Regions from separate parts of the Thalassotalea sp. LPB0316 genome, predicted to be linked through region 4. Evidence: predicted binding sites of a transcription regulator. Region 4 holds the regulator's gene; each other region holds the start of a gene.
What was found. The regulator LexA, encoded in region 4, represses DNA repair genes until DNA is damaged. The targets are predictions, from matches to a motif close to TACTGTATNNNNATACAGTA.

Region 1: a site for LexA is predicted at 1,398-1,417, ahead of LP316_RS15775 (YebG family protein). Genes of this name have one in related genera too.
Region 2: a site for LexA is predicted at 2,834-2,853, ahead of dinB (DNA polymerase IV). Genes of this name have one in related genera too.
Region 3: a site for LexA is predicted at 5,286-5,305, ahead of recA (recombinase RecA). Genes of this name have one in related genera too.

The regions. Positions count from the first base shown of each region.
Region 1 covers NZ_CP062946.1:3,508,580-3,516,849, forward strand. The annotation lists gene LP316_RS15770 (M48 family metallopeptidase) at 309-1,001, opposite strand; gene LP316_RS15775 (YebG family protein) at 1,011-1,325, opposite strand; gene ggt (gamma-glutamyltransferase) at 1,479-3,170, opposite strand; gene LP316_RS15785 (S9 family peptidase) at 3,554-5,833, shown strand; gene LP316_RS15790 (hypothetical protein) at 5,993-6,445, opposite strand; gene LP316_RS15795 (M48 family metallopeptidase) at 6,667-7,683, opposite strand; gene LP316_RS15800 (YjgN family protein) at 7,683-8,270, opposite strand, start outside.
Region 2 covers NZ_CP062946.1:1,559,257-1,567,526, reverse strand. The annotation lists gene rdgC (recombination-associated protein RdgC) at 1-710, shown strand, start outside; gene LP316_RS06885 (MBL fold metallo-hydrolase) at 854-1,705, opposite strand; gene dinB (DNA polymerase IV) at 1,759-2,820, opposite strand; gene nqrM ((Na+)-NQR maturation NqrM) at 2,938-3,162, opposite strand; gene LP316_RS06870 (FAD:protein FMN transferase) at 3,229-4,251, opposite strand; gene nqrF (NADH:ubiquinone reductase (Na(+)-transporting) subunit F) at 4,762-5,985, opposite strand; gene nqrE (NADH:ubiquinone reductase (Na(+)-transporting) subunit E) at 6,042-6,665, opposite strand; gene LP316_RS06855 (NADH:ubiquinone reductase (Na(+)-transporting) subunit D) at 6,671-7,294, opposite strand; gene LP316_RS06850 (Na(+)-translocating NADH-quinone reductase subunit C) at 7,294-8,064, opposite strand; gene LP316_RS06845 (NADH:ubiquinone reductase (Na(+)-transporting) subunit B) at 8,057-8,270, opposite strand, start outside.
Region 3 covers NZ_CP062946.1:1,496,381-1,504,650, forward strand. The annotation lists partial or broken gene pheA (prephenate dehydratase) at 1-289, opposite strand, end outside; gene LP316_RS06575 (penicillin acylase family protein) at 545-2,923, opposite strand; gene LP316_RS06580 (hypothetical protein) at 3,303-3,617, shown strand; gene recA (recombinase RecA) at 4,215-5,237, opposite strand; gene mutS (DNA mismatch repair protein MutS) at 5,525-8,098, shown strand; gene LP316_RS06595 (hypothetical protein) at 8,188-8,270, shown strand, end outside.
Region 4 covers NZ_CP062946.1:564,319-572,588, forward strand. The annotation lists gene LP316_RS02520 (SHOCT domain-containing protein) at 1-1,014, opposite strand, end outside; gene LP316_RS02525 (single-stranded DNA-binding protein) at 1,131-1,781, opposite strand; gene LP316_RS02530 (metal-dependent hydrolase family protein) at 1,947-3,212, shown strand; tRNA gene LP316_RS02535 (tRNA-Arg) at 3,298-3,372, shown strand; gene LP316_RS02540 (flotillin family protein) at 3,386-5,179, opposite strand; gene LP316_RS02545 (YqiJ family protein) at 5,205-5,837, opposite strand; gene LP316_RS02550 (hypothetical protein) at 5,971-6,372, shown strand; gene lexA (transcriptional repressor LexA) at 6,453-7,067, shown strand; gene coxB (cytochrome c oxidase subunit II) at 7,469-8,270, shown strand, end outside.

The sequences.
Region 1 (8,270 bases), 610 kb from region 4:
ATCCTTTATGTTATTCTTGTTCTTTGTTGATAATTTAACTTATCTCACCTTATTTTTAAACAAAAAATTTACAAAGGAGAAAGCGCTATTATTTATCAATAACATAGCGCTAGCTTGAAGAAACTAAATTTAGATTATTTTCAAAACATAAAGCGAAATAATCGCTGAAGAAAGGTAAATAGCAATCATGATCACAGTATCTGTTGAGAATTTCATTACGGCACTCCAAAACGTTGAATTAAAATTATATTAACCTTCTCGTCACGAGTGATCTGTTGCTTTACTTTAACTTACGTTACAAGTTGTAATCAGGAAAAAACACTGAGTTGCTTTTGATGGGCTTTGAGCCATTGGCGGTGAGTATTGTAGTCAGGTACAAACTGACTAACTAGCTGCCAAAATGCTGTTGAATGGTTCATGTATTTAAGGTGACAAAGTTCGTGAACAATCACGTAGTCGACTAGCTTATCAGGTGTCATCGCTAATAAGGAATTAAAGGTTAGTTGGCCTTTTGAATTACAACTCCCCCACCGAGATTTATACTGGCGCACCTTGTAACCACTTGGCACTAGTTGAGTTTTGTTAACCCAATAAGGCAGACGTTCGGCTATTTTACTTTCTATTTGTTGCTGAAAGAATACTGCTAGCCGCTGTTTTACCAGCGCTGAAGCTTGCTGCTCATCTATTATTTCAGCCACTTCGACAAACAGCGTGTTTTGATGGGCAATAACCTCAGCTTTTGCTGATTTAATGTAAGCGATGGTATGCGGTTGGCCTTGATATAAAATATCAAAGCCATGTTGAAATGCTGCTTGTTTATTCACTTGTTCTAGCAAGCTTTGTTTGAGCTTTTGGCCAATCCATTGTGACTTTTCCAACAGCATGGCATCAATAGCACTTTGACTAACAAATTGCGGCGCACGCACATAAACTTGGCCAGCCTTGACAGTGATCGCCAATGTTTTGCGCCGAGCACTGCGCGCAAGTTGATAACTAAACACTAGCGCGGTTTACGCAACGTCTTTCTTATCTTCGTCGGTTACCGCTTCTTTTTTAGCAGCCTTTTTTGCCGGAACAGCTTTTGCCACCGGTTTTGGTTTTTTCGCCTGTAGCGCAATTAAGACATCTTCGCGATTAGACGCTAAAAATACACTTAATTCTTCAGCAAGACTTTCAGACAATTCAACAGGTGCTTTGGCAAACATTTCCGTTAAGTTATCGGCCATATCGAGCATTTTATCGTATTCATCTGCCGCCTTCTTATCCATAAATGTTTTTACCTCCGCATTTTGGCGAATCACTACGTAACGAGCTTCAACTGCCATTAGAAATCCTCTTGTTCAAACCGAATATTGGTTGTTGGTGGCTATCGGGCCCTCGTCCCACAAACACCAACAAACTGTATAAATCAACAGTAACACAATTAAAAACTGAATAAAAGATAACGCATCAGGAATATTTTTATTCACTCCACCGCATTAGTAACCCTGTGCTTGGCCGTCTTTGCGCATCTCACTCGCTCCGTGATAAACGCCCGTTACCGGATGTTTTAATATCGCCTGATAGCCACCAAATGAGCCACTGGTAATGTGAACTTTATGACCTCGCTTTTGCAATTCACGAACAACCTGAGCGCGAATACCACTTTCTAGTTCAAGTACACCGCCATCTTGCATTCTGCCTTCCCATGTTGGCGAAGTAGAGCCTTTGTGATGAAATCTTGCGGCGTCGCCGGCTTGTTGCACGTTCATGCCAAAATCGACAATATTGGTAACCATCTGCGCATGCCCTTGCGGTTGCATCGCGCCGCCCATTAAGCCAAAGCTCATATACGGTTGGTTATCTTTGGTGATAAAGGCCGGAATAATGGTATGAAACGGGCGTTTTTCTGGTGCATAAACATTCGGGTGGCCCGGTGTTAATGAATACTGAGCGCCGCGATTTTGAAAGATAAAGCCCAAGCCATCGGCGACTAATCCTGTGCCCATGCCGCGATAGTTACTTTGAATAAGACTGACCATCATGCCATTTTTATCGGCCACGGTAAGATAAATGGTATCGCCTTCTATGAGTTTCGGATCGCCGTGCTCCACTTGCGTTGCCGCTTTTTTCATATCGATAAGTTGCGCGCGCTTGGCGCCGTATTCGTCTGACAGTAAATAGTCGAGATCAATATTGCTGTAATCGGGATCTGCGTAAAACCTCGCTCTATCTTCAAATGCGAGTTTTTTCGCCTCTGCCATTACGTGCAAATAGTCGGCGCTGTTGTGCTCCATCGCGGTTAAATCAAAATTTTTCAGCACAGAAAGCATCTGCAAAGCTGCAATGCCTTGGCCATTAGGTGGTAATTCCCATACGTCATAACCGCGGTAATTCATTGACACTGGCTTGATCCACGTACTAGTGTGGCTAGCAAAATCTTCATAGCGCAATGGCCCACCAATGCGTTTAAAATATCGGTCGATCGTTTTAGCGATCTCACCTTGATAGAACGCCTCACGCCCGCCTTGCGCGATTTTTTCCAGCGTATTGGCAAGATCGGGATTTTTAAAGATCTCGCCCGCTTTTGGCGCATTGCCATTAATTAAAAAGGTCGCTTGATAATTGCTAATTTCTTCTATTTCACCGGCTTTAAATAAACGCTCGTAGCGTTTTTGGTAAATATCCATATAGTACGCAATCACTTCAGTAACCGGAAAGCCTTGCTTGGCATAGCTTATTGCAGGTGCAAGGTTTTGCTTCATCGGCAAGTGACCAAATTTATTATGTAGTTCATACCACGCGTCTACTGTGCCAGGAACAGTTACCGGTGGTGTGCCCCAATTAGGAATTTGTGAAACATCGCCAATTTTTGCTTTGAGCTGAGCTAACGTTTGGCCTTTTGCTGAGCGACCTGATCCGTTAAGGCCATAGAGTTGCTCGGTTTTAGGATCCCAAACGATGGCAAATAAATCACCGCCTATGCCATTGCCGGTTGGTTCCATCAAGCCGATCGCCGCATTCGCCGCGATAGCTGCATCAACCGCGTTGCCGCCTGCTTGTAAAATATCAATCGCCACCTGCGATGCCAAAGGATGAGATGTTGCCGCCATGCCATTAACCGCCAAAACTGGAGAGCGGGTCGCCCAAGGTGCGCCAACAACCCGATCACCTCGACCATCTTCGCGCATTTGTACCGGCTTTTTGGTCACATCGTCAATTATCGTATTGTTTGTTTTGCTTATCGCCAATGGTGATAACAGTATTGAACAGCTTAATAGCAAGGCAATCTTTTTCATTTTCTTCAGCTCTTGTGGTTTGTTGTGGTGACGATTAAAAATTTCGTTTTAACACTCATCAATGGTAGCAATGTTCTTATTATTTTCGTAAGACCACTCAACGGCTTATTTTGTTGCTTCAACTAAAAATCGATTATTTAACGCAATATCGTGGTAGCATCTGCAACCAAATCTTAATAGGGTCGCCTTGATAAACGAAAGTGTTACCCGAATGTCGATAGATGTCGATAGATGTCAATCAAAGCATAATAACAAGAGTAAATAGGTTGTTATCGATGAACAAACTTCTCCCTTTAGTGGCAGCATCTGTAGTAGCTAGCCCAGTGGTACAAGCACAACAATTAAGCGTTGAAGATTATCAACGAGCAGAAAAACAGCTAGCGAGCACCACCAGTAAATTAGTGTTTGGCACTGTTGATTACCCAGTTTGGCAAGGCGAGACCCTGTTCTATCGCAGCCAAACCGAACAAGGTTTGCGCTTTTACCAAGCAGATGCAAAAAATCAGACGAAAGCACTAGCATTTGATCACCAAAAGCTAGCAACCGCATTAGCAAGTGCCAGCGAGCAAGAGGTAGATGCCAACAAGCTACCGATGAAAGCACTTAACTTTGACACTGATGAGCAACTGCAAATTACCCTTGAAAAAGCTACCTTCAGCTGTGATTTAGTCAAATACCTGTGCCAACAAGTTGAGCCAAGTGTTAAGAAACACGAGTTTGTATCACCTGATGGCGAAAAAACCGTATTTATTAAAGCGCACAACTTGTGGTTGCGAGAGTTAGCCAGCAATAACGAAACACAGTTGACCTTTGACGGCGAACAAGATTTTGGCTACGCCACCAACAATGCTGGTTGGATCCGCAGTGACAAGCCAGTGGTAAAGTGGTCACCTGATTCAACTAAACTCACCACGTTTAAGCACGATAGCCGAAAAGTCGGTGAAATGGCGGTTGTCTCGACCAATGTGGGGACACCTGATATCGATGTATGGAAGTACCCACTACCCGGTGATGAGCATATTTTTACGATAGAGCGCGTTGTCATTGACATTGAAAACAACAAGCTTATTCGCCTTGATATGCCGATTGACCAACACCGTTCAACGATTACCGATCACGTTGCTGGCCGCGATGGTTCATTACTTGATATCGACTGGTCTGAAGACAGCCAGCACTTTGCCTTTGTCTCATCTAGCCGAGATCACAAACAAGCAACGGTAAAAATTGCCGATGCAAAATCAGGGCAAGTGAAAACGGTATTTACCGAAACAGAAGAAACCTTTTTTGAGTCGGGCGTTGACGGCATAAGTTGGCGTTACCTAGATAAAACCAATGAGATTTTATGGTTCTCGCAACGCGATAACTGGGGGCATTTCTATCTCATTGATGCGACAACCGGCAAGGTAAAAAAACAACTAACCCAGGGTGATTGGACAGTTATCGAGCTGCTTCACTTAGATCAAGAAGCGGGCAAAATCCTCTTTACCGGTGCTGGCCGTGAAGGCGCAGATCCTTATTTCCATTCGCTTTATAGCCTAAATTTAGATGGCTCAGACTTAACTTTACTGACACCTGAAAAACAGCATCACCGCATTAGTCTTAGTAAGTCAGGCCAGTACTTTTTAGATCGCGCATCAACCTATAATCAAGCGCAAACAAGCTTTATTCGCTCAACCAATACTGGCCAAGGCTTTACGCTTGAAACTATGGATATCGATGCGCTTGAAGCGACGGGTTGGCAAGCACCTGAGCCATTTATAGTAAAAGACAGAGATGGCAATTTCGATCTTCACGGCTTACTTTACAAGCCCTCTAATTTTGATGCCAACAAAACCTATCCGGTGATCAATTACTTATACCCAGGGCCACAAGTTGGTTCAATTCGCGGTCGTCACTTTAGAGCGGCGCGCGGCGATAACCAAGCAATCGCAGAGCTTGGCTTCATCGTGGTTGAATTAGACGCCTTAGGTACGCCGGGTCGCTCTAAAGCATTCCACGAATTCTATTACGGTAAAATGGGTGATAGCGGCATTCCAGATCAAGTGGCGGCGATTAAACAGCTAGGTAAAAAATATCCTTGGATGGACACAACCAAAGTAGGTATTTGGGGACATTCAGGTGGTGGCTTTGCCTCAACGCGCGCACTACTTACCTACCCTGATTTTTACCGTGTTGCGGTTTCACAAGCGGGTAATCACGACAACCGCAATTACGCCGATGAATGGGGTGAAAAATGGCACGGTTTATTAGAAAAACGTGATGATAAAACCACCAACTACGACAGCCAAGCAAACCAGCTTATCGTTGAAAACCTCAAAGGTAAGTTATTACTTGCTCACGGTACAACCGACACCAACGTGCCGCCGTATAGCACATTATTAGTGGTTGAAGCACTGATTGAAGCCAACAAAGACTTTGATATGTTAATGTTGCCAAACCGTGGCCACGGCTTTGCAAGAGAGCCATACATGATGCGCAAACGCTGGGACTACTTTGTAACCCATTTACTTGGCGCAACACCACCTAAAGAGTTTAGCTTTAAAACAGAAAAGTAGTACGGTAGATAGGTTTAACTTGAACTGACAGATTTGAATAATTGAACTCAAAATAATCGGGGTCAGAGTTAAAATAATCGGGGTCAGAGTTAGCGAACTCTGACCCCAAACCTCGAATAAACCCGTCATTACCGTGCAGACGGTAATCTCCATAACAATCTATTTTACTTTGTGAGTGACCTTTTTTAGTTTGAAGTAATCTGCCAATAGCTTATATTCACCTTCATCTTTGAAATAGAATTTGCCTCCAACATCAGACCTTCTAATATAAATAGGTGCTTGATACGAAAGAATCGGTTCATTGTTGTCAATAAAGTTAACTTCTAAAAAAAACTTGTCCTCATTACAGCTACTACAACTCAATATTTTAGCCACACAAAATCCAGTACCACTTTCAATTTCAAAAGATTCAACGGTATAGCGATTCCTCCAGCCTCCGGTTTCTTTAAAAGTATAAAAGTCGACCTGTTCAACTTCGCCATCAGCATCAAAACCATACAGCCAATATATTTGTGACGTTGTATAACAGTTACCAATAATTCCCGAATAGCTATTATCCTTACTAACATCAACGGAGGTTGCTCTGCATCCCAAAAGGCTCGTGGTAATCATTAACACCATCAAGCTAATGATATTACAACGAAGCACTTACATCTCTTCCTTTCTCTTTGGTCAAACACGCTGTAGATGCCGAATACACGTAAGAGCTCATTAGGCTCAAAAGCAATAACAGCATATGAGTTATATTTAGGCCTTTGTTTGACATTAACTACCTTTAAATAGTGACTTTTCTATAAGCGATTAAGAGATTTTCCAAAACAGGCACATGCTAATTAAAATTGGGAATTCCTCGCATTTTCAATGCGCTCTAACGTTAACGGGTGACTGCTGAATAATGCATCAAGTTTATTGCCATCAGCGGCTAAGGTAGCGAACTTTTCCATTGCTACGGCAAAATCTTCGTTTGTTAGGCCAACTAATTTGGCATGCTCCAACGCGTAATTGTCGGCTTCCCACTCTAACTTTTGCGAGTACTGATTTTGTACAATGGTATTCGATATACCAGCGAATACTTCGATCATCCCACCTAAGTCACCAATAAAATAATCTATGGCCATAGAAGCAATAATGGTTTCAGCAATTAAACGCATTGAATGATTGCGCTCTACATGACCAATTTCATGCAAAACAATAGCAGCTAACAACTCAAAATTATTGTCTAACAAGGCCACTAGATCATCGGTAATGACAATAGTGCCATCGGGCAGTGCAAAGGCATTGGCGCCAAAAAACTCAGATTTGCGAAACTGAAATTTAAATAACTTGTCGGCAATATTGAGCTTACCGGTGAGTTGAGCTAATTGAACAACGTAGTTTTCAATGGTTTCTTCATCTAGTTCTGAGGGAGCCAATACGGTTTTATCTAGGGCATTTAGGGTGTTAGTAGAGGATATTTGGGTGACGTAACTAGGTACTAAATCGGCAAATTGCACGGCAAAAGCAGGTAATAAGTATTTAAAAATACTAAACAAAAACAGGGGCACTAGGAGTAATGAAAGCAGTACTATTTTGCTATTGGATTCGAGCTTGCCGATATTATTATCAGCAAATAACCACTGATCGATAGACGCATTGGCATCGATGTACAAGCTGCCATTATCAGGTAATAACACTTCTCTGGGCATCTCTCCCAATTTAGAGCTAACTTTTAATTCTGACCTCGACAGCCGACGTAAAACTGTTTTTGAATCGTTTTCAATCACTTGTAAAAGGTCTGGGCTTAAAATATTAACGGTAACAGGCAGTGATGACGAGCTGCCTGTTACATAGTAAGTTGCAGTGTTAACCATTAGCCAATCGCAACATCAAGATCAAATGCCTCAGCGATTTCATCACCAATCGCGTTACCGCTAGTCTCTTGACTCGCGAGGACACTATCTGCGCCTGCCATTACCCGAACTGTGGTGTTACGACAAAAATAATGTTGTTTTCTCACCTGTGTGAGTGGTAACGCCAAGCCAAACGTTAAAACTAACAACACTAGGTTACTAAAATTTAACCAGGCTAATTCAGTAAATTTAAAGTCTGAATCAAATTTTGCAACATCGTTTAACTCACTGTTGTCATAGATGTGATTTCTTATTCTTGCTTGGTAATAACTACCACACACTGTGTAAATAACTAAATAAGCTAACATGGTTAAAATAGATAACATGACAGACTGGTTTTGAGCCACCTCGGGATCAGTGCTAACCAAGCCTAGTTGGAACAAGACAAAAATTGCCGGAATTGTCATTAACGCACTAATAAAACTAGCCTCCCAGTACGTCCCGCCCTGTAATTTTGTTTCAAAGCTTTTGTCACCATACTGAATATTGTCAATGATAAACTCGTCCATCTTCGCTAATGCAAATGGCATGGCCAAATAAAACGTAAA
Region 2 (8,270 bases), 990 kb from region 4:
AAATTTTGCCGGCCCCCGTTGTAAAAGATATGCTTGAAGAAAAAGTTGCTTTGTTGGAAAACGAGCAAGGTCGCAGCGCAACAAAAAAAGAAAAAGAGCAATTTAAAGAAGATATTATTTTCGAACTTTTACCACGTGCCTTCTCACGTATTACCGATACACACGCCTATATTAGCCCTGCACACAACTTAATCGTTATCAACTCAAGCTCTCGCACTAAAGCGGAAGACTTTCTAGCGCTATTACGCAAATGTTTAGGTAGCTTGCCAGTCACTGGCTTAGCACCAGAACAAGCGCCAGATGAAATCATGACAGATTGGCTGACAGAACAAAATCTAGGTGGCAACTTTGAGCTAGGTACTGAAGCGGAATTTCACGCTTTAGGGGACGATGGTGCCGTTGTTCGAGTAAAAAATCAGCCGCTAGATTCTGATGAAATTAAAGCGCATTTAGATGCCGACAAGTTTGTTGTTAAAGTAGCAATGGAATGGGATGAAACCTTGTCATTTGTTTTATGTGACGATTTAGCCGTTAAACGATTAAAGTTCTTTGATGTTATTCATGAACAAAATGACGACATTGACAAAGATGACATAGTAGCCCGATTAGACGCAGACTTCGCGTTAATGGCAGGAGAAATCAACCGTTTTATCGACGCCCTACTTGCTGAATTCTCTTTAAAGGCAAGTGACTGTTTGTCTGAAGAGTAATAGCAACGCTGTAATGCTTTAATGCTGGAACGCTGGTTTACTTAAACGCTTTATGCTGTGAAGGCTTGAGGGCTGGAACGCTTTAAGTCTTAAGTGCTTACCGCCTTCCAGCTTTACCTCCTTACCGCCTAATAACTTTGCGGTTATTGCAACCCAGTGACCAAGGTTTTTAACCAACGCTCTTCACTGATAAACGCCCAACTGTAGTCTTTGTACTTCTCGCCAATGCCCATTTCTAGAATTTGAGCTTCTGTTTTTCCATCAGCTAACGCTTTCTCGACACGCTCAATTGAGTATTCAATCATTGCGGCAAATACTTTATAACCTGCGATATCGGTAATATTGCCGTGACCAGGAATAATCTTCGCGTCACTTGGGTAGTCATTAATAATGGTCTTCACGCTTTTTAAATAACCTTTAACGTCACCGCCACCTTTAAGGTCGATATATGGGAAGCGCTCATTAAAAAATAAGTCCCCTGTGTGGATGACATTAGCATTTTTGAAATATACAACGGTATCGCCATCCGTATGACCTGTAGGGAAATGACGCAACTGCACGTGCTCGTTGTCTAAGTATATATTTACGCCATTTTCGTATGTAACAACAGGGAGTTCATCTCTATTCGGTTCAGCTTTGTTTGACAAGCGCTCTCTAACATTTTCATGAGCAAAAATTGGCGCTTTATGTGAAAAGTAGCTATTCGAGCCGGTATGATCACCATGGTAGTGAGTATTAACCACATATTTTAATGGCTTATCATTGACTTCTTTCATTGCCTGCTCAATCTTTTCGGCAAGCCCCTGAAATTGATCATCGACAAGTAATAACCCTTTGTTTGTCGATAGCACGCCAATATTGCCGCCATACCCTTCAAGCATATAAACATCGCCAGCTACATTATGGGTTTTGATTTCTACTTTAGAAAAGTCTTGAGCAACCGCACTTAGACCCAAACACGCACTTGCAATCAAGGTTATAAATTTATTTTTCATCTTGTTTATTCTTTTAATGAGTTTGAAACATATTTTGTAATTTAATCAGTATGTCACTGAATAATAGGTAAATCCAATTGCTTCGCCGAAATTTTTGTTTCGCTACCAAAGCCAATAGTAATACCAATCAAGCGAACTTTTCGATCACTACTTCGCTCTAGCGCTTTTTGGAGTAAACATTTTAATACGCAAATATCTAACCCCGATGAGCGTTGCTCGACCGTAGTTTGATTAAAATCGGCAAACTTGAGTTTGATGCCTTGTTTGACGATTTGTTTGTTGTGGTGCTTGGCTAAGCGCTTTTCTAAGGCGGGAACTAACTGTTCAACGAGCGGCCAACAAGCCTCTTCTGTGTTATCAAAATCTTCGCTAAATGTCCTTTCAATAGCAACAGACTTGCGCTCTCGATGGCTAACGACCTCTCTATCATCTTCACCAAAACTTCGCCGGTAAAGCGACTGAGCAAAGCTACCAACGACTACTTGAAGCTGTTTAACAGAAGCTTGTCTAACATCTGCACAGGTGTAAAAACCTTTGTTATTGAGCTTGTCGAAGGTTTTAGGGCCAATACCAGGAATTTTCTTTAACGATAATTGTTCAACAAATGCTGAGACTTTATCAGGCGATATAACAAAAATGCCATTGGGCTTATTTTCATCACTGGCTATTTTGGCGAGAAATTTATTTGGCGCAACTCCGGCTGAAGCAGTAAGCCCTGTTTCATCGTATATCGCTTGCCTGATCTCTTGCGCGATTAATGTCGCACTACCTTGGCAATGATGACTATCGGTGACATCTAAAAAAGCTTCATCGAGCGAAAGAGGCTCTACCAGTGTCGTATATCGAGAAAAAATCTCTCTTATTTGCTCACTGACTTGTTTATAAACAGCCATGCGACCATGAACAATTTTAAGTGAAGGACAAAGGACTTTTGCTTTTGTTGATGGCATAGCAGATCGCACACCATAACTACGTGCTAGGTAGTTACAAGTAGATAATACACTTCGCTTACCTTCACCGCCTACAGCCAGGGGGATATTTGCATACTCTGGATTATCGCGCATTTCAACCGCGGCATAAAAGCAATCCATATCGATATGAATGATCTTTTTCACATCAAAACCAAATAACTGTACATAAATACAGTTTATTGTTTTTTTATCCGAGGTTCCAGTAGATTTTGCTACAAAAAAAGCACCGAACGGTGCTTTTTATTTCGTTAGTTGTCAAGCTTAAAGGTTTTTGACATTAATACTATTTTCTTTTAGTTCTGCCGCCTTGCGCTCGCGTTCTTGACGTTTCTCACAAGGGTTGTCACAGTTGCAGGCCTTATCAATGCCTAACGTACCTAAACCACCACAGCTACCTGCTAACGATTTTTTTTGAAAAATATAACCGACTGCCATGCCGACAACAACAAGCAAGAAAAAGGCTAAGGTAAGTAAAAAAACAGTCATCTTAATTTCTCAAATCAGTGGTAAATAAGGAGGGGTCAGAGTCAATTAACTTTGACGCCAAAATTTCTATTTCAAATACGGCATGAATTTTACTGTATTTATCTCTTCAAAGCCATTATCTGTTTTGACGATTAGCATGGCAGCAAGTTCATGCTTTTGGGCAAACGCTAACCCTTGCTCTGGCCCCATTACCATAATCGCTGTAGATAAGCCATCAGCAGTCATTGCAGAAGGGTGAATTACGGTGACAGACACTAGCTTATGGTTAATTGGCTTACCGGTATCTGGATCAATGATATGAGAGAATCGCTGCCCGTTTTCTTCAAAATAATTACGATAATCGCCAGACGTGGCCACTGCATTATCTTGTGGTACAACAATTTGATGTACTACTCGATCATTGGTAATGGGTTTCTCAATCGCAATATGCCACAGCGTGCCATTAGCCTTAAAGCCTTTTACCCGCATTTCACCGCCAACTTCAACAAGGTAATTGTGAATATTTTTGGCTTCAAGTAATTCAGCAATAACATCGACACCGTAACCTTTAGCAGTAGTCGACAAATCGACATAAAGTGACGGTAAGGTTTTGCTTATTTTATTACCCGACACTACAAGGTGGCGCAAACCTGTTTGCGCTTCGGTATTAGCTAATAGCTCATCAGAAGGCACGACATCAGGCCTTGCTTGCGGGCCAAATCCCCATAAATTAACTAAAGGGCCAATGGTGATATCAAGTTTTCCTTCGGTCATCTCACCAAGGCGAATTGACTCATTGATAACGGTTGCTAAGCCCCTTGACATTTCAACTGGCACGTCACCTGTTGATTTATTAAATAACGATAATTCTGAATCTGGGATATACGTCGACATCTCTTGATTCACTTGAACCAGTGCAGTATCAATTTCTTGGTGCAATTGTTCAACGTCAAGCTGCCCTTTTTCTATAACAAACTTAATGTTATATGTCGTCCCCATCGTGGGGCCTTGCAACAGCAGCTCTTCTTTCGTGCTATCGTTATTATTAGGGAAACAACCTTGAACCAATGCGATAACAACCAAAAAGCTCAGTAACTTAACTAAACGCATTTATATTCCTATAAGCTAATCAGATTTTGCGCGCTATTTTACCTGAAAAAACCAACCTGATCAGAGTAAATTAACTTTACACCGAAAAAACTCCTGTCATTCCCGCGAATGCTTATATTGATGTAAGTAGAATAATGCAGGAGCAATTATCGAGGCGGGAACCTCTATAATTCAGTCAGAGATTGTCATGTTAATTCAATAAATAGTAATAGCTTCCCTGTAACGACATCAGGGAATGACAGATCTAAAGCATTTAAATTGAGATTCCCGCCTTCGCGGGAATGACGGAATCATGGGATAAAAAGAGATTGCCGCCTTCGCGGGAATGACGGAATCATAAAAAAAGAGCGACTATGTCGCTCTTTTTTATAACCCTAAATTTAATGATTTTGCGAAGATTGATATTGCTAGTTCTAGGAGAGAGCGCGGAGCTTGGATTCTCTAATAAACCAAGCAAGTGAGCACTCACGACAACGAAATAGCATTATCAGGCAAGCAAAAGCTTAAATTTTAGCCGCCGAAGTCGTCTAGTAAGATGTTCTCATCTTCTACACCTAAATCTTTCAGCATGCCAATAACAGCTGCGTTCATCATAGGTGGACCACACATGTAGTATTCACAATCTTCTGGCGCTTCGTGATCACGTAAGTAGTTTTCGTAAAGCACGTTGTGGATAAAGCCAGTCATACCGTCCCAGTTATCTTCTGGTTGAGGATCTGAAAGTGCTACGTGCCATTCGAAGTTGTCATTCTCAGCCGCTAAGCCGTTGAAATCATCTTCATAGAACATTTCACGTAATGAACGTGCACCGTACCAGAAAGAGATCTTACGCTTAGACTTAAGACGCTTAAGCTGGTCGAAGATGTGAGAACGCATAGGTGCCATACCTGCACCACCACCGATAAATACCATTTCTGCATCAGTGTCTTTCGCGAAGAATTCACCGAATGGACCAGAGATAGTTACTTTATCACCTTCTTTTAAGCTCCAAATGTACGATGACATTTTACCAGCAGGAAGTGATAAGTTGTTTGGCGGCGGCGTAGCGATACGCACGTTAAGCATGATAATGCCTTCTTCTTCTGGGTAGTTCGCCATCGAGTAGGCACGTAATGTGTCAGTATCAACTTTAGACTCAATATCGAAGAAGCCAAAACGCTCCCAGTCACCGCGATATTCTTCTGGAATATCGAAATCTTTGTATTTAACGTGGTGAGCAGGCGCTTCAATCTGAATGTAACCACCCGCGCGGAACGGCACTGATTCACCATCAGGGATAGCTAATTTAAGCTCCTTGATGAATGTTGCTTTGTTATCGTTCGAGATAACTGTACATTCCCACTGCTGAACACCAAAGATTTCGTCTTCTAACTCAATGTCCATGTCTTGCTTAACAGCAACCTGACACGATAAACGACAACCTTCTTTTGCTTCACGCTTTGTAATATGGCTTTGCTCAGTTGGTAAGATGTCACCACCACCAGAATGAACGTGTACGCGACACTGACCACATGTACCACCACCACCACAGGCTGATGGTACGAAAATACCTTTGTCTGCTAATGCGCCTAATAATTTGCCGCCAGCAGCTGTAGTGATCGCTTTATCTGGATCACCGTTAATAGCGATAGTCACATCACCTGTTGATACCAGCTTAGATTTAGCAAATAAGATTACTAAAACTAGCAAGATAACAATGGCGGTGAACATCGATACGCCGAGTATAATTTCCATCGACTTTTCCTTTGTACATCATAAGAAGGCGGCGTTAACCACCTTCTACATTAACCTTATAACGAGATACCACCAAAAGACAGAAAGCCAAATGCCATCAATCCCGTGCTGATAAACGTAATACCTAAACCTTTCAAGCCATCAGGCACATCTGAATACTTCATCTTTTCACGTAAACCCGCTAATAAGACAATAGCTAATGCCCAACCAGTACCAGAACCGATACCGTAAACAACTGACTCACCTAACGTTAAGTTCTTCGCAACCATGAAAGACACGGCACCAAAAATCGCACAGTTAACTGTGATCAATGGTAAGAAGATACCTAAAGCGTTGTATAGCGGTGGAAAATACTTGTCTAGTACCATCTCAAGGATTTGTACTAGCGCAGCAATTACACCGATAAAGGTAATGAAAGACAAGAAGCTTAAGTCTACTGACTGCGATGGGTCAGTAATACCTAGCATACCGTCTAACGCACCTGGCGCTAAGATTGCTTGGTAAATAATTTGGTTAACAGGTACAGCAATACCTAGTACTACGATAACCGCAACACCTAAGCCCATTGCTGTTTGTACTTTCTTAGATACCGCTAGGAAAGTACACATACCTAAGAAAAACGATAATGCGATATTCTCGATGAAAATCGTTTTAATCAATAGTGATAAATAATGTTCCATCGTGATTAGTCCTTCTCAACTTGCTCTGGCTTCCACTGGCGAATTGCCCAGATAATGAAACCAATGATGAAGAATGACGAGAATGGCAATACTAATAAACCATTCGCTTGGTACCAACCACCGTTTTGAATTAATGGTAAAATTTCAATACCAAATACTGTACCGAAACCAAATAATTCGCGGAAGAAAGCAACCGTCATAAGAATGAAACCGTAACCTAAACCGTTACCAATACCATCCATAAAGCTTACGCCCGGCTTCTCTTTCATCGCGAAAGCTTCAGCACGACCCATAACGATACAGTTAGTAATGATCAAACCAACGAATACCGAAAGTTCTTTCGATAATTGGTATGAAAACGCTTTAAGTACCTGGTCAACCACAATTACCAACGACGCAATAATCGCCATTTGTACAATGATACGTACACTAGATGGAATGTGATTACGAATAATCGAAATAAATAAATTCGAGAATGCAGTTACGAAGATTACCGCTAACGTCATTACTAATGCGTTAGCCATAGAGCTAGTTACCGCTAATGCAGAACAAATACCGAGTACTTGTAAAGCAATTGGGTTGTTATCAACGATAGGAGCCGTTAATACTTTCTTTGCTTCATTAGCCATTAGTTCAAGCCTCCGTTACGGAATTTGTTAACGAATGGACCGTAGCCTTCTTCGCCAAGCCAGAAATGTAATGTTTTCTCAACACCAACACTTGTTAATGTAGCGCCTGATAAACCGTCAACACCGTGGATGTCACCAGCTTTTGCACCGCCTTTAACAAGCTTGATCGCAACGTTGTTTTGCTCGTCAAACATTTTCTTACCCGGCCACAAAGCTTTCCACTTAGGGTTCATCACTTCGGCACCTAAGCCCGGAGTTTCTTTGTGATCAGAGTATACAACGCTACGAACTGTATTTAAGTCAGCTTCAAGACCAACGTAACCGTACATTAGATCCCATAAACCAGAGCCAACGATTGGTAAAACAACGGTCTCAATTTTACCGCCACCATCACGTACTAGGTAAACAACGGCATCATGTGAGCGACGGTTGATACCAGCGATATCGTTTTCAGGCTTGTCTGACTTGGTTACGTCACGTGCGTTGCGACGCTCGTCAAATAACTCAGGATTACCTTCAATGAACTCACCTGAATCTAGGTCGATCATTTTCGCTTCAACGTATTTGTTGTACGTACCAACGATATCACCTTTAGCAACTTCTAAAAGGTCTGCCGCTTCTAAGATCTTAGTTTGTTGATCTAATAATTTATTGGATTGTTGTAGTGGCTTTAATTGCACCGCTGAGAACGATACTAATAAAGCACAAACTAAACAAACTACTAAAACGAACCCAACCGTTCTACCGAATGTTTCTTTATTACTAGACATTGCGAGCAACCCTCCTCTTGATGTTCGACTGAACGACAAAGTAGTCAAACAATGGAGCAAATAGGTTAGCGAATAAGATTGCTAACATCATACCTTCTGGGAATGCTGGGTTGACAACACGTACTAATACCACCATTACACCAACTAACGCACCAAACCAGTATTTACCAGTATTAGTGAACGACATAGTTACTGGGTCTGTTGCC
Region 3 (8,270 bases), 930 kb from region 4:
TAGCAAGGGTTTGCAAATAGGCTTGTTGGTTTAAAACCGAGTCTTCGATAATCGTTTGGAATACGCTGGTTACGTAGTGCGCATCGAGGCCGAGCGCTTTACCTTGTTTGATCAAGCGAATTAACAGTTCTTGTTCGCGTTGCTGATCGCGAACTGGACGAATTTCATGGGCTTTACTTTTAGCAACATTGAGGGTTAGGGCACGTCGTTTGGCAAAAAGTGTTAATAATTGCTGATCGAGCTCGGTTATTTCTTTTCGAATTTCATTTAAGTCTAACGTTTGTGCCACCGTTTTTTCCTCTTGCTAATGTTGTTTTTAGGGCAAAAAAAAACCTCCACTTGGAGGTTCTTATCGTTATTTTCTTTTGACGATAGTCTGCCTCCCACTAAGGTCGGATAAAAAAGAAAATAAAGAGATTGTTGCCTAATTTGTTCATGCCTTTACCATATAACTAGAGTAATCACTCTGTCAACACTTTCCTACGCTTCTATACGTTTTAGCCCTTACCGCACCTTACGATAAGGGCCTGATGTTTCGTTGTTGTTAATAGCTTAACAAAACCATCGAATATTTAGTCTCGCCTGGCAAGAATGCCGATGGCTTGCCGTCAGTCCAATCTTTATGACCTAAACCGTAATAAGGTGACCACGGGTGACCTGCTTGGCTTGTCGGCATATGGAATATACCGCGCTCTTCGTGACCAGGTGATACAATCATCCGCTCTGAAGCACCAAAATCAGTGCCTTGAACGCGCGGCATATAGCTATCGCCTGCCAATGGCATGTTGGGCATATCTAACCATCGGCCAATAAACGGAACCGCTTTGCTTAAAGGATGTTGAATATTACTGGTATTTTGCTGACCCCATGTCGCCTCAGATAGTGGCTGATTTTCAGTCATTTCTGCCAACGTGCTATCAAGTGCTTTAGCAAATAGTGCTTGCCATGAATCTTCTGGTCTTAGCATGAAATTGTCTGGCTGCTGAGTCACCAGTTGCCATAGCGGTGTTTCAATTTGGTGGCGAATACTGCGCAAGCTAAAACTCTCATCGAGTTGTTTGAGCGACTTGGTGAGGTCGCTAAACACGAGATCGCGCATTTCATAGCGAAAATTTCTAACGATTCTGTAGGCGACCGAATCTATACTCGCTTGCAATGTTGTCGACTGACTTAAATAGCGTTTTGCTTCCTGCCACAGTGGCTTATTGGCAATATTGTCAGCCGTTAGTACTCGCTCAAGTAAAAACTGCTGCCAACGAGTGAGAAAAATGGCATTATCGTCTAGTGCAACGTCAAGCAACGCCTGTTCGTCAAAATGATCTATTGCCATTAAATCGTCGCGAATTTGTTGGCTACGAGCGCCTAGAGCATAACCGCCGTTACCGATTTTTTCATACATCTCACCACCAACGACTCTGGAGTTGCCGGTCCATAATCGATTATTTACTGGGTTCTTTACTTTAGGGTATTGGCTTGCGCTAAGGTATTCACCCCAAGCGTTTTCACCCGTCGACCAATCCGTGGGTAAATCGCCTACTTGACCAATTTTCTGCGGGATAGGGCCCATGATGGTCCAGCCAATATTGCCTTGGTTGTCACCGACCATCAGGTTTTGTGCTGGAATTCCAGTAGTGGCGGCAATCGCAAACGCTTCATCGACGGTTTTTGCTTGCTCTAACTGCATTTGATTCAAATTAACAGCTTCTAAGTCATGGGCGACCCAGCGGTAAACAATTGGCTGACTTAGGTGGTTTTCACCGATAACGGGTCCCCAGATAGTTTCCTGAACCATGATCTCTTCAGAAGGCTTATCTTTGATTGCAATAACTTGCGGGACATAAGTAAAACTGCGCCAACCATCAGGGGTTAAATACTGGTTACCGGCTTCGTTAAGTTTTAATTCGATAACATCACTCCAATCGCCGTAACTATTGGTGTAGCCCCAAGCTATATGACCGTTACTGCCGGTGATAATATTGGGCGCTCCAGGTAACGTTGTGCCCGTGACTTTGATGCGTTGGTCGTCAACCTTAAACTCAAGCGAGGCGCGAAACCAAGTATTTGGCACACGGATCCCTAAGTGCATATCATTGGCGACAATCGCTGATTTTGTAGCACTAACTTGACCACTAACTGCCCAATTGTTTGAACCGGGTAAAAAGTCATTTTTAGCGACAACCGCTGTCGGGGGTTCAACAGTTGATGCTGTCGCTGAAGGCCAAGGCAGTTCTGGCATCTTGCCTGCTGGGAATACAGTGCCGTCAACTGCGGCATCCCACCTAGAACCTTTCGGATTTAGAAAGGCAAATGCTTCGTCGCCTAAGGTGCTACGTAATAAGTCTAATGTTCGCTCGCGTTTGCCATCAGAAGATTGCAAGTCTAAATACATACTAAAGACGGCTAACACCGTATCTTCTTCTTGCCACTCAACGGGCTCAAGCTGAAGTAACAGATACTCAAATGGCTTGGCATTCATATACTTGAGACCTTGATTAACCCCTTGTGTATACGCCTTTAAAAACGCGACCTGCTCTTTTGGCAGGTGGCTGACAATTTTACGCGCTCGATCGCGAAAGCGGTGTTGGCGAATACGTTTATCATAATCAAGCGCAAGCTCACCAAATAAGCTAGATAATTCGCCAGCAGAGTTCTTCCGCAGCAAATCCATTTGGAAAAATCGCTCTTGCGCATGGACATAGCCTAGTGCCACTGCAGCATCTGTTCTACTTTCAGCAATAATTGTCACGATACCTTGTTCATCGCGGTCAACTTGCACCGCTTTTTTAAGACCAAGTAACGTTCGCTTGCCCTCTAATTGCGGTAAAGAGCCATCGATTTGACTGTAGATATAAGCGCTACCAGCTATCAGTATAAAGATAAGGATAAAGCCAAAGAAAATTATAAATTTGCGCAGTTTTGTCATCGTCCATTCTAGCCTTTGTTATTTTTATCGACTTAGAGTAGTCAAATTAACAATGAAAAAACAGCTATAAGTGAATAAATTGTCGTTAATGGTGCTGATAATTATAGAAAAGTAGCAAAAGTATGCTAAATGAGAAGTACTAATATATTGAAAATTAATCGCTTTGTAGATTGTTAAAAAAATGTTTAGCGCTATACCCGATTCAATGTAATAATACTTTCGTAGATGTAGGTAAAGATGTACCTACAACTTCTCCTTTTCGTTGTTTTCTCTTGTGTACAGACTGTTTATTACCGCTGGCATCATCAATTTATGATGATTTGAGGTATCTTGCTAAGAGTTATTTAAGGTCTGTTTTTCCCGGTTAGGTTTTGTTTAGATGATTGATAACACGCGTTATATAAAAATTGATGATTGGTACTTCGAAATTAAAATGGTTAAAGCGATCAAGGTCGACGAATTTGGTCAGCCATATTCCGCTGTTGCAAACTGCAATATTAATGGCGATCAAATGTACATTGATGGGCTACTCACTAAGGATGATGAAAAGTTTTCTAAAGATGACGTCAATGCGTTTTTAAAGTTCTGCCAAAAATTAGGCATTGAAAGTGTTTCTTATCATCGAATGAAAGATGGCCAAGCCGTGTTAAAACATATGAAACAAGATGAACAAGACTCGATTAAGATAGCTTAACCACAACAGGCTGCTCTATGTTGGCTAAAATAAGCTAGTGACATTGGTGTAGGCGATATATTCAAAATGAAAAGGTGATACCCGAGAAATCGGTTATCTTCTTATTTCATCGACTAATCATTAGATAGGCAAAATGACACTGACGTTTTCACGGAAATGACGATTTAGTGCCTAATTAGTAAGTTATCCAACCTAGCTTCTATAGTATTTAACCTTTCACTAAGTTGAAGTTTCAGTAACGCTAACTCAGACTTTAGCGCTTTCACTTCTTGATTCATTATTACATCCTGTAATTTTATTATTATTTTATTTCAGTTTATTACCTACTTAATAAATTTGCTACTAGAGATTTTTGTCAAACATGTGGTAGACAAATTATAGGGTTTTATACAACTGAACACTTAATGGTTTAACTCATGGGAACACATTTTAAGAAGTGAAAAGCTAACTGTAAGCCTTATTTTTTTGGCTTTTGGAGATAACGAGATAGTGCAGCTTCTGGCGTAGTATAAAAACAAAAAGCCCCATTACCAGAGGTTATGGGGCTTTAAATCACTTTGCCGAAACAGTACAGTGAGAGCGTTGATAAGGCTGCGTTTATGCCTCTTCTTCAACTTCTTTTTGTGGCGCAGCTTTGGTTAAAAACAACTCGCGTAGCTTGCCATCAATTTCTTGTGCAATAGCAGGGTTTTCTTTTAAGAAGTCGACTGCTTTTGCCTTACCTTGGCCAATCTTGTCGCCTTGGTAGCTATACCAAGCGCCCGCTTTTTCAATCATTTTGTTTTGCACGCCAAGGTCAATTAATTCGCCAAAGTTGTTAATGCCTTCACCGTAAAGAATTTGGAATTCAACTTGTTTAAACGGCGGAGCAATTTTGTTTTTAACGACTTTTACGCGAGTCTCGTTACCGACGATCTCATCACCGTTCTTTACAGCACCAATGCGGCGAATATCTAAACGGACAGAAGCGTAGAATTTTAATGCGTTACCACCGGTAGTGGTTTCTGGGTTGCCAAACATAACACCAATTTTCATACGAATTTGGTTAATGAAGATCATCATGGTGTTTGATTGCTTCAAGTTGGCTGTTAATTTACGCATAGCTTGTGACAGCATACGAGCCTGTAAGCCCATGTGAGAATCACCCATCTCACCTTCAATTTCCGCTTTCGGCGTTAATGCGGCTACCGAGTCAACTACGATCACATCAACTGCGCCTGAGCGCGTTAACATGTCACAAATTTCTAACGCTTGCTCACCCGTATCAGGTTGAGACACTAATAATTCATTAATGTTTACACCTAGTTTTTCCGCGTAAATTGGGTCAAGTGCGTGCTCTGCATCAACGAAGGCACAGGTTTTGCCATTTTTTTGCGCTTCAGCAATAACTTCAAGGGTTAAGGTTGTTTTACCACTTGATTCTGGACCGTAAATTTCAACAACACGACCCATTGGTAAGCCGCCAGCACCTAAGGCAATATCTAAACCTAATGAACCCGTAGAGATCGTTTCTACATCCATACTACGGTTTTCACCAAGTTTCATAATTGAGCCTTTACCAAATTGACGTTCAATTTGACTCAATGCTGCTGAAAGTGCTTTTTCTTTGTTTTGGTCCATTGCAATGGCTCCGGTTAATCATCAATATTTGTAAAATTGAAATTAGTATACTGTATAGTTTTACAGTATCAACAGTTTTCCATTAAAAATTTTTGTTATTTTTATAATATGCTGTTTTTTAATAGTTTATTTTGTATCTTTGACTTTGTTAGCGGTAATGAATCAGTTGTTTGATTTTTGTTCAACGCAAATATCCTCAGTAATTGTGCAAATTTCGCGGATTTATTTTCGTCTCTTATGGCATAATAAATTAATTGTAATCAGACTGATAAAAATAGCTAATAAACATGACAACAAGCCCTGCCGATTTCTCTTCACATACACCCATGATGAAGCAGTACTTAACGATAAAAGCGGAATTCCCAAACATTTTATTGTTTTATCGGATGGGGGACTTTTATGAGCTGTTTTTTGATGACGCGAAAAGAGCGGCAGATTTACTCGATATTTCATTAACCGCGCGCGGTAAGTCAGGTGGTAATGCTATTCCTATGGCCGGGGTGCCTTATCACGCGGTTGAAAACTATCTTGCGCGACTGGTTCAACTTGGCGAGTCGGTTGCTATTTGTGAACAAGTCGGTGATCCGGCGACGAGTAAAGGCCCAGTTGAGCGTAAAGTGGTTAAGGTGGTAACACCTGGTACCGTTAGTGATGAAGCATTATTAACCGATAGACAAGATAATTTATTGGTCTCGGTATTTGAAGAACAAGGTCATTTTGGTGTTGCTTATCTCGACATTAGTTCTGGTCGCTTTGTCGTTACTGAGCCAGCATCGAGTGAACAGCTTCAAGCCGAGTTGCAACGTCTTGCACCGGCAGAGTTGTTATATCCTGAATCGTTTCGTGAATACGGTTTAGTTCAACACTATAAAGGCGTGCGTAAACGCCCTGATTGGGAATACGATTTTGATACCGCAACCGCGGTGCTAACTCAGCAATTTGGCACTAAAGATTTGTCTGGTTTTGGCGTGAGTGATAAACAATACGCAATTTGTGCTGCGGGTTGTTTGTTTCAATACGTAAAAGATACTCAACGCACAGCACTGCCACATATTCGCTCGATTATTAGTGAGTCGGCAACCACTGGCGTGGTACTCGATGCCGCAACGCGAAGAAACTTAGAGTTGACCCAAAACTTACAAGGCGGTCTTGAAAATACCTTAGCGTCTATTCTTGATACGAGCATTACCCCAATGGGCTCTCGTTTGCTTAAGCGGTGGATCCATTTCCCGTTACGTGACTTACAGGTATTAACCGCGCGTCAGGTGGCTGTTCGTAATATTCTCGATTTAGAACTTGGTGATATTTTAGCGCAAACGCTTAAGCCGATTGGCGATATTGAGCGTATTGTTTCTCGTATTGCTATGCGCTCAGCAAGACCAAGAGATTTCGCTCGTTTGCGAAATGCCTTGATGAATTTACCAAATTTAGCCGAGGATCTCGCTGATGTTAGCGCACCACATTTAACCACAATTGCATCAGCCGTTGCGCCACAGCCAGTATTACAAGTGTTACTTGAAAAAGCGATCGTCGATAATCCTCCGGTATTAATTCGCGATGGTGGCGTTATTGCGTTAGGCTACAACGCAGAACTCGATGAATTGAGAAATTTAAGTCAAGGTGCGAGTGATTACCTTGAGCAATTAGAGCTTCGTGAACGTGAAGCCACGGGGATCGCAACACTAAAAGTTGGTTATAACAAGGTTCACGGTTTTTATATTGAGATTAGTCGAGCTTCATCAAATCAAGTCCCTGGACATTATATTCGCAGGCAAACGTTAAAGAACAATGAGCGCTTTATCACTGAGGAGCTAAAACAGCACGAAGAAAAGGTATTGACGGCACAAAGTCGATTTTTGGCGTTAGAGAAAAAGCTTTATGATGAACTGTTTGAGTTAATTTTACCTGATTTAGAAATACTGCAAGCGTTAGCGACAAATTTAGCCGAGCTTGATGTGCTAAATACCTTTGCGCGTACTGCTGAAAGACTGAATTACGTACAACCTGAGCTTACTGTTGAGCCGGGCATTCGGATTGAAGGCGGTCGCCATCCGGTCGTTGAACAAATGACTAGCGAGCCCTTTATTGCCAATCCCGTCACACTTGATAGCAATCGTAAAATGTTAGTGATCACAGGTCCTAACATGGGCGGTAAATCTACCTATATGCGTCAAACCGCATTGATTGTGTTAATGGCTCATATTGGCGCTTTTGTGCCTGCTCAATCTGCAACTATTGGCTTAGTTGATCGGATTTTCACGCGCATCGGTGCTTCGGATGACCTAGCTAGCGGCCGTTCAACTTTTATGGTCGAGATGACTGAAACCGCTAATATCTTGCACAATGCCACAGAAAAAAGCTTGGTATTACTCGATGAAATCGGTCGTGGAACCAGTACCTATGATGGGCTTTCACTTGCTTGGGCGTGTGCAGAAATGCTGGCACTTAAAATAAAAGCATTTACCTTATTTGCCACCCATTACTTTGAGCTAACGATGTTATCGGAGCAAATTGCTACTTTAGCCAATGTTCATCTAGATGCAGTTGAGCACGGTGATAACATCATTTTTATGCACGCCATTCAAGAAGGGGCGGCAAGTAAAAGTTTCGGTCTGCAAGTAGCGCAATTAGCAGGTGTACCTAAAGACGCGGTTAAACGAGCCAAACAAAAACTTGCCGAGCTCGAAAGTGATCACAAACAGCAACTTATGCCGGCTAGTAGTGATCCTATACCTCAACAGCAGTTGTCATTAATTGAGCAGCCTCATCAAGTGGTAGAGCGATTAACAAAACTTGATGTTAATGACATGAGTCCAAGACAAGCGCTAGACCTCTTATATGAGCTTAAATCCCTTATTTAATTATCAGCTAGCTTATTTTGTATAAATAAATTTGCGAGAAGTTGATTGATCACCTATAACTCTAGTGAACAAAATCAAAAGGAATTGATATGTCACTTGCCAGTAAAGGATTAGTCGCACAAAAGCACTGTTCAACTAATTCAACCCAATGTGTAATCGGCCTCAAACATCT
Region 4 (8,270 bases):
TAGCTGATTATTATCGTTGCGGGTCGTTAAGTATGTAGGCGATGTATCGAGTTGATTAGTAGAGAAGTAATGTAGACCTGAGAACAGTTGCTTGTCCTTAATGAAAAACTGATATTCCGGCTTGATCGCCAGCATATTTTCACCAAGGCCAACGGATGAAACGACAGGATGCCCCTGATGATAATGGTGTAATAAAAAGTCGTTGTGACTATTTTTTTGCCAAACTAAAGCTTTTGGTTGCTCAATGTTATGTAACACAAGCTCATCTATAAGGTTACTTTGCTGTTTATAAGGATTGTTAATCGGTACGGTATATTGTTTTAAGCCAAAAGGTGTCGGATTAATACGTAACAAGCTACCACTATACAAGGGTGAAGTAGCGCTTTTTGAAGCACTCAGCAAGACATGCAATAACCCAAAGTTATCTTGCCAAGGTTTGATATGTGGATTAAAGCTCAACTGCTCAACGCCAAAGTCTCTATTACTGCTGGCAATGCGAAAGAGCTCTCGCTTAGAGTTTACCGCAACTGCTTGGCTATGTGCCAAGTAAACCCACTCGGTAACGACAACATCATAAATATTTTTGTCAGACTGCTGAGCTAATCGCACAGCCCCACTTTGGCGTTCAAATGGTATGCGCTGGGCGGTGTAAAAAGTAGTATGCCCAGCCTGGCCATCAGTTGAAAAGCTCGGGTGAAGCGCCACCGCAAGTAAGTCTACCGACTCAACGGCTAACGCTTGTTGTAAATTCAAAATGGGCTGATGGTGAACAACCAGTTCACTGCTTTCTTCGACGCCAAGCAGGTAAATTTCACCGGTTTGAGTAAAAGCAAAAAATCGCTCTTGTTGAGGGACTTTTATTAGTTGTTTAGTATTGATAGTGCTTAAATATTCAGGCAATTTTACTTGCCAAGTTATCGCTTGGGCGGGGTAATTAGTCAGCAATAAAACACTGCATAGAAGCGTATAGTAAATACGCCAACTTAACCATACTGTGTTTCCTTGATTGCCCATAATTAGCCAGTTATTCCTTGTTCAAGACAATATTTATTATTTCCTTAATCCCAGTATGCAAAAATTATTTACATAGCTCAATAATACCAATTGAAATAAATAGTCAAACAAACAACCTAACTTTTTAAAACAACCGTTTGTTTTGCTTCAATAAACTGGGTTTTTTGCTGATCCTTTTGATAACTCAATTTACCTTCAACCACCACTTGGCTGCCCTCTTGTGCATTATTGGCAATATATTGCGCCTGCTTACCCCATACGTGTACTAGGCGTGTCATTTCAAACTCTTGCTTTTTGCCAGATACCGGTGAGTAAACTTGATGTTTTATTGCCAAAGAAAGCTCTGCTAGTTGCTTATCGCTTGCTGTTGTCAATAATTTTATCGGTGCGTTGATTTCACCACTTAACTGCACCAAATTGATCGATTGCGCGTAGCCTTTGGCAAAGTGTTGCGCAAAATTGGCATGAATGATCTGGCGTTGTGACTTAGCGCTATCTAGCATATATCCGTGGATCAACATAACATCGCCTTTATCGGCATATAACAGCGCCTCTTCCACGATATCGCCAATCACCTTGATGGTGTGAAAGTCTGTCCACTCTTTAAATTGGTTGCTGGTTTTATCAAACCACCGGCTATGCGTCGCCAAGGTAATTTCAGCAATCGCTAACACAGGGTTACTTGAATACCTCACTTCGGGTTTCGCAACTAAGTTACCTAACAGCGTAACCTTGCATAAGTGATGATTGCCAAGAGAAGTTGTCATTATTTAAATTCTTTACCGGATCATTAACTTAGCTACTTTACGTAATCGTTTGGCTAGATGCAATCTAACGATATTGTTATCGCAAAATACCGACCACTTAGCCCAAGTTAGTTTGAATGGCTAACGACAATCTTTTATAACTAAATTATCAACAAAGGATGCCCTATGAAAAAAATAACAATACTCGCTGCTTTAAGTAGTTTAATGGTAAGTCAATTTGCTTTTTCAAGCACCGTCGTTACAGCTAAACATTTACTCGATGTTGAAACTGGTAAAACGCTAAAAAATCACTTTATCGTGATCGATAATGGCAAGATCACCGATATTACTAACAAACAGCACAACCTTCCTGCTGATGCTGAAATAATCGATCTCGGTGATAAATACTTACTGCCTGGTCTTATGGATATGCACACCCATGTAGTACAGCACCTAGAAAAAGACTTTTATGCTGGCCTCTTCCAATCACCTCATCGCGCGCTGATCGGCGGCGTGGTTAACGCAGAAAAAACACTAATGGCTGGTTTTACCACAATTCGCAATGTCGGCGCCGCCGACTATCAAGATGTTGCGTTGCGCAATGCAATTAACGCGGGTGAAATTCCGGGCCCTCGTATGGCGGTTTCTGGCCCTTCAATCGGTATTACGGGTGGTCACTGTGACAATAACGCCCTAAATCACAGCTTTGAACAAAAATCAGATGGTGTTGCCGACGGCCCTTGGTCGGTGCGAGAGAAAGTGCGTTTGAACGTAAAATACGGTGTAGATCTCATCAAATTCTGCGCAACTGGCGGCGTTTTTTCAAAAGGCACGAAAGTTGGTCAACGCCAATACACCTTTGAAGAGATGAAAGCGATTGTCGACGAAGCCCATACTCATGGCCGTACCGTGGCTGCGCATGCTCATGGCACCGAAGGTATCAAATTTGCCATCAAGGCGGGCGTAGATTCTATAGAGCACGCCAGCTTTTTAGATGAAGAAACTATCGCTTTAGCAAAAAAACACGGTACCTATTTATCGATGGATATCTACAACACCGAATACACCCTTGCTGAAGGAGAGAAAAACGGAGTACCACAAGAAAATATCGATAAAGAGCGCCAAGTAGGCAGTATTCAACGTCAAAGTTTTAGCAATGCGGTAAATGCTAACGCAAAAATGGTTTTGGGCTCAGATGCCGGTATTTATCCCCATGGCGATAATGCCAAGCAATTTGCTCGCATGGTAAAATTTGGTATGACACCCTTGCAAGCGATTCAAGCAGCAACAATTGAGTCAGCTAAGTTACTTAACTGGCAAGATAATCTCGGTAGCCTTAAAACAGGAAAATATGCCGACATTATCGCAGTTGATGCGAATCCGCTTGAAAATATAGCGACGTTAGAGCGGGTGAGTTTTGTGATGAAAAATGGCGAAATATACAAACAATAGCTCGAAATAGCGCGGTAATTGAGCAGTTGAACAATTACCGCTAGTAAACGCGGGCGCTTTTGTCTAGAATCTCGCCTGTAGCTGTGCTTCCGTGGTGAAATGGATATCACGTGGACCTCCGGAGTCTAAATTACAGGTTCGATTCCTGTCGGAAGCGCCAGTTCTACTTCCTTTTATTCAGGCGTACTTTCACTGTGTCCTGAAACAGAGTAGCTTGTCTCAACGCCATTGCCATTTAGCGCTGGAGGCTTACTTTGTTTAATAACATTTTTGGCCTCTGAAATTAGCGAATTGTTACCGTTTAGCAGGTCTGACAAACTACCATTTTCTCGATCAACTAACCCTAACTCTTTAAGCATGGCGTCCACTACTGGCGCATTTGCTCGGTAATTTAACGCTGCAGACGTAACTTGCTCAGCAATCCCACCATTACTTACTGAAGCTCCCTCACCAGAGTTTGATAGGCTATTGCTCGCACCATAGCCTTGTAAAATCTTAATACCTTCAATATTTTCTAGTGGTTTAACAGCATTAGCAACAATTTCTGGTAATGCCGTCAATATAGCTAACGACTTCTGCAACTCGATTTGTTCGTCTCTAAGCGTATTTTCTGCTTCATATAGCGCTTGCTTACCTGCAGCTTCTACAGCATATACTTTCTCATCTGCTTCAGCCTTCAGCTTCTTGGCATCCGCATCAGCTTTTGCTTCAGTTAGAATTGCAGTGGCCTTATCTTCAGCAGCTTGCTTTTCCGCTTCAGCTTGAACAGTAACACCTACAGCATCTCGCTCCGCTTCCTTTTTAGCATCAATCACTTCTATTTCTTTACGACGATTCGCTTCGGCGACATGCTTAGCAGTAACAACAGCTTCTTCTTTTTCAACTTTTTCCTTTTCTGCTTCTGCAGCTTTAGCTCGAGCAGCAGACTCTTCTTCAGATTTTTCAGCAACTGCTATTTGCTTTTCTTGTTCAGCAACTTCAATATCTCTTTGTTGCTGAATTCTTGCTTCTTCAAGCGCTTTTTTCTTGGCTATTTCTCGCGTTTCTATATCTTTCGATTTTTCAATTTCAGCAGATTCAATTGCACGCTGTTTAGCAATTTCTGCTTCGCGCTCTTCTTTTTCTTTCATTTCACGTGTTTTTGCAATTTCTGCTTTTTGCTCTGCCCGTTTAAATTCAAGAATTTGCGTCTGCGCTAATCTTGCTTCCTCTTCTTCTTTCTTAATTTCAAGTGCTTGGCGTTCAGCTTCTAAATTACGACGTTCAATTAGAATACGATTATCTTGTTCTATATCGTTAGTTTCTTTGCGCTTTTCCTCAATAATTTTTGCCAAACGAGCTCGACCTTCGGCATCAAACGCATTATTGTCATTGAAAAACTGTAAATCGGTTTGATCAAAGCCGGTTAGTGATACTGATTCAAGTTCGAGACCGTTTTTTTCAAGATCGTTAGCTACGTTTTGCTGTACTTTTTGTACGAAGTCTGCGCGTTGTTCATGCATTTCTGTCATTGACATTTCTGCCGCAACCGCACGTAGAACGTCAACAAATTTCGATTCCATTAACTTTTTAAGCTCGTCAACTCGCGTTGTTCTTGTACCTAATGTTTGAGCTGCCATTGAAATACCTTCTTGATGTGGAGCAACTCGCAGATAAAAGTCGGCTTTAACGTCAACACGCATACGATCTTTTGTTATCAAAGCATCCTTTTGTGTTTTTTCTACTTCGATGCGCAGGGTATTCATATTGACTGGAATAGTTTCATGAAGCACTGGCAAACAAATGGCGCCGCCATCCTTCACTACTTTCTCTCCACCTAAGCCCGTTCGAACAAAAGCGATTTCTTTAGTCGCCCTGACGTAAAGTTTGGCAAAGATTAAGCCAATGGTAAAAAACGCGAAAACAACGACACCAGCCATAATTAAAATGAACTGGGTATTTGAGCCATCCATATTGATCTCATTCATATTATTTTTTCCTTAGTACTACAGTTTATTTAAATGGAATTGCTAACCAATGATTCTCAGTCTTTTCGACCAAGATGATTTGCTCTCCCTGATTAAAAATTTGACCATCCAATTCCGGTGCCACCAGAACATAATGCTTTTGGTTGAAGCTATCTTGAACAACGGCTTCTGCTGGATTATTTTTCGATGCTTTACCTAAAGTAACAGTGCCAATTAAGCCATTTAAGCTATCAACAGATACCGCACTCGATTCATTCTTTGGCATTAGCCTAGCTAATGGTTTAGCTAACCATTTTGTTAAAAATATAGAGGAGGCAGAAGCAAGTACAAAAGCTAACCATTTCGGTAGCACTTCGTCAGAAAATTGAATAGAAAAATAATTTAGCGAAAGGCCAGCAATACTAAAGGAAGTTAGAATCACGATCAGCCAAACTAGCACGGGTAATTTATTGATACACAACCAGCTCAATAGTTTTGACAATCCTGTCTGAGATATATCAGCATCAAGGTTAATGTCTATCGGTAGAAGGTCGTCAAAAAGATTGACTAAGCTAATCCCTAGTAAAATACCCAAGCCCTCTAATAAGCCAATGACGGCAACTATTACTAATGCGACAGTATATAAGGTATTAAAATCTAAGAATAAAAAATCTAACATTTGTCTACATCCTTGCAACTACATGATTGGTATCCTTACCCATTAGACATAATATGTCAAGCAAAGCTTGCCTAAAGAAGCTTTCGTTAAATATACTTGCACTAGACACATATACTTATAGTTGTTTGTACTGATGACTTTCCGAAGTAGATCGAGACGACAAAAGCCATACCAAATCAAGAAAACCACTATTCGCGATGATTTTATCGATAAGCAAATCTTAGCGATCCACAAGGCCATGGCGAAGAAAGTATTGGCTAAACCTGAATTAATTGAACAAGTCAAAGCTACGCTAGAGCAAAAACGCGAAGACGGCCGCATGGGATATGGTGCTTATTTAACCTGGTTTAGTTTGCTCGATATTGCCCCAAACGATCCCGATGCCTTTTATCAAGGCGTGATCGAGTACGACAAGCGAATGCGAAAATTGCGCAGAAACACGCCTTTTGTAAACATTTTAACGGAAGATGAACGACAAAAAGCGATTGAGCTTGATGCCACAGGATCGCTCGATGATTACAACTTTATGTTGTAACTCAACATTTAAGCTTGCGTTTGCCATTTTGGGCTATATACTGACAATAAATACACCACTGTACGAAACAACAGGTTAATATGCGCGAGTTAACAAAGAGACAAAGTGAGATCTTTGAGTTGATCAAAGAGTCGATAAACGCCACCGGTATGCCGCCAACGCGCGCGGAAATCGCTGAACACTTTGGTTTTAGATCAGCTAATGCAGCAGAAGAGCACTTAAAAGCGCTCGCCAAAAAGGGCTACATCGAAATGTTACCTGGCACGTCCCGCGGTATTCGATTAGCTGACGAGTTCATTGAAGAAGAAGGATTACCATTAATTGGCCGAGTCGCCGCTGGTGAACCAATTTTAGCGCAAGCGCACGTTGAAGATACCTACAAAATTGATGGGAATTTATTTCACCCAAGTGCAGATTACCTACTTCGTGTTAATGGTGAAAGCATGAAAGACATAGGTATTCTCGATGGTGATTTACTCGCCGTTCATACCACTCAAGATGTAAAAAATGGTCAAGTCATTGTTGCTCGGGTAGAAGACGACGTAACCGTCAAACGCTTTAAACGCGAAGGAAATATTGTCTACTTACACGCTGAAAATGAAGACTTTGCCCCAATTAAAGTCGACTTAGCTCACCAAGCATTTCACATTGAAGGGTTAGCAGTTGGTGTAGTTAGAAACGCCGACTGGATGTAACAAGCTTAAATTAACACTACATAATAAATATAATGCAACAAGCCAACCACAGTGTTGGCTTTTTTGTATCTTAATTGCCTTTTAACCCACCAAAACACGACTAAATATTAAACACCTCACAAAACCCACATTAGAGTAGTTACTCCACTGAAATTATTAAACTTTTTTTAATCCTTTCGAAAAAAAACGCTAGACCTTGATTAAAAATTAAGTAATTCTAGATTAGAAAACACCCAAAAATTAATCGTTATTACAACTATAAGATCGACGCAATCGCGCTAACAATTCTATTGCGTCACCCAGAAAATAATAAATAAGCAGAACTTAGCAACAGTGATCTGTGTTTTACGCTTCAAACTGAGGGCTGTTTCTTGCTTTAAAAAAAGAGGGAGGGATGTCGAGTGAAAAGACGTAACCTGGGTTGGCTGTTGTTGGGAAGCATACTTTCCAGTTCAGCTTGGGCAGATAGCCAATTAAACCTTACCAAAGGTGTAACGGCCGTCAGTCAAGAAGTATACGACCTACATATGTTCGTTATGTATATATGTACGGCAATAGGTATCATCGTATTTGGTGCGATGTTCTGGTCGATGTTCTTTCATCGAAAATCTAAAGGCGTCAAGCCAGCAACCTTTCACGAAAGTACCAAAATTGAAATTCTTTGGACGGCAATACCCATTGTTATATTGGTTGCCATGGCCATTCCGGCAACCTCTACCTTAATTAAAATGGAAGATAACTCAAATTCAGATATCACCATTCAAATTACTGGTTCGCAATGGAAATGGCACTACAAATACTTTGACCAAGACATTGAGTTTTTCTCTGTATTAACGACACCAAGAGACCAGTTTGACAACCGTGTTGGCAACGCGCCAAAAAGTGAAAACTATTTGTTGGAAGTTGATAATCACCTCGTTATTCCCGTTAATAAAAAAGTGAGATTTTTGATCACCTCAGACGATGTTATTCACTCGTGGTGGGTGCCTGCGTTTGCCGTCAAGCAAGACGCCAACCCGGGCTTTATCAATGAAGCGTGGACAATCGTCGATGAACCGGGCATATACCGCGGCCAATGTGCTGAGCTGTGTGGTAAAGATCACGGCTATATGCCCGTTGTTGTTGAAGTGAAAACCGAAGAGGGTTATGCCCAGTGGCTTAAAGATCAAAAAACATTAATTGCTGAACGCAAAGCTGCTGAAC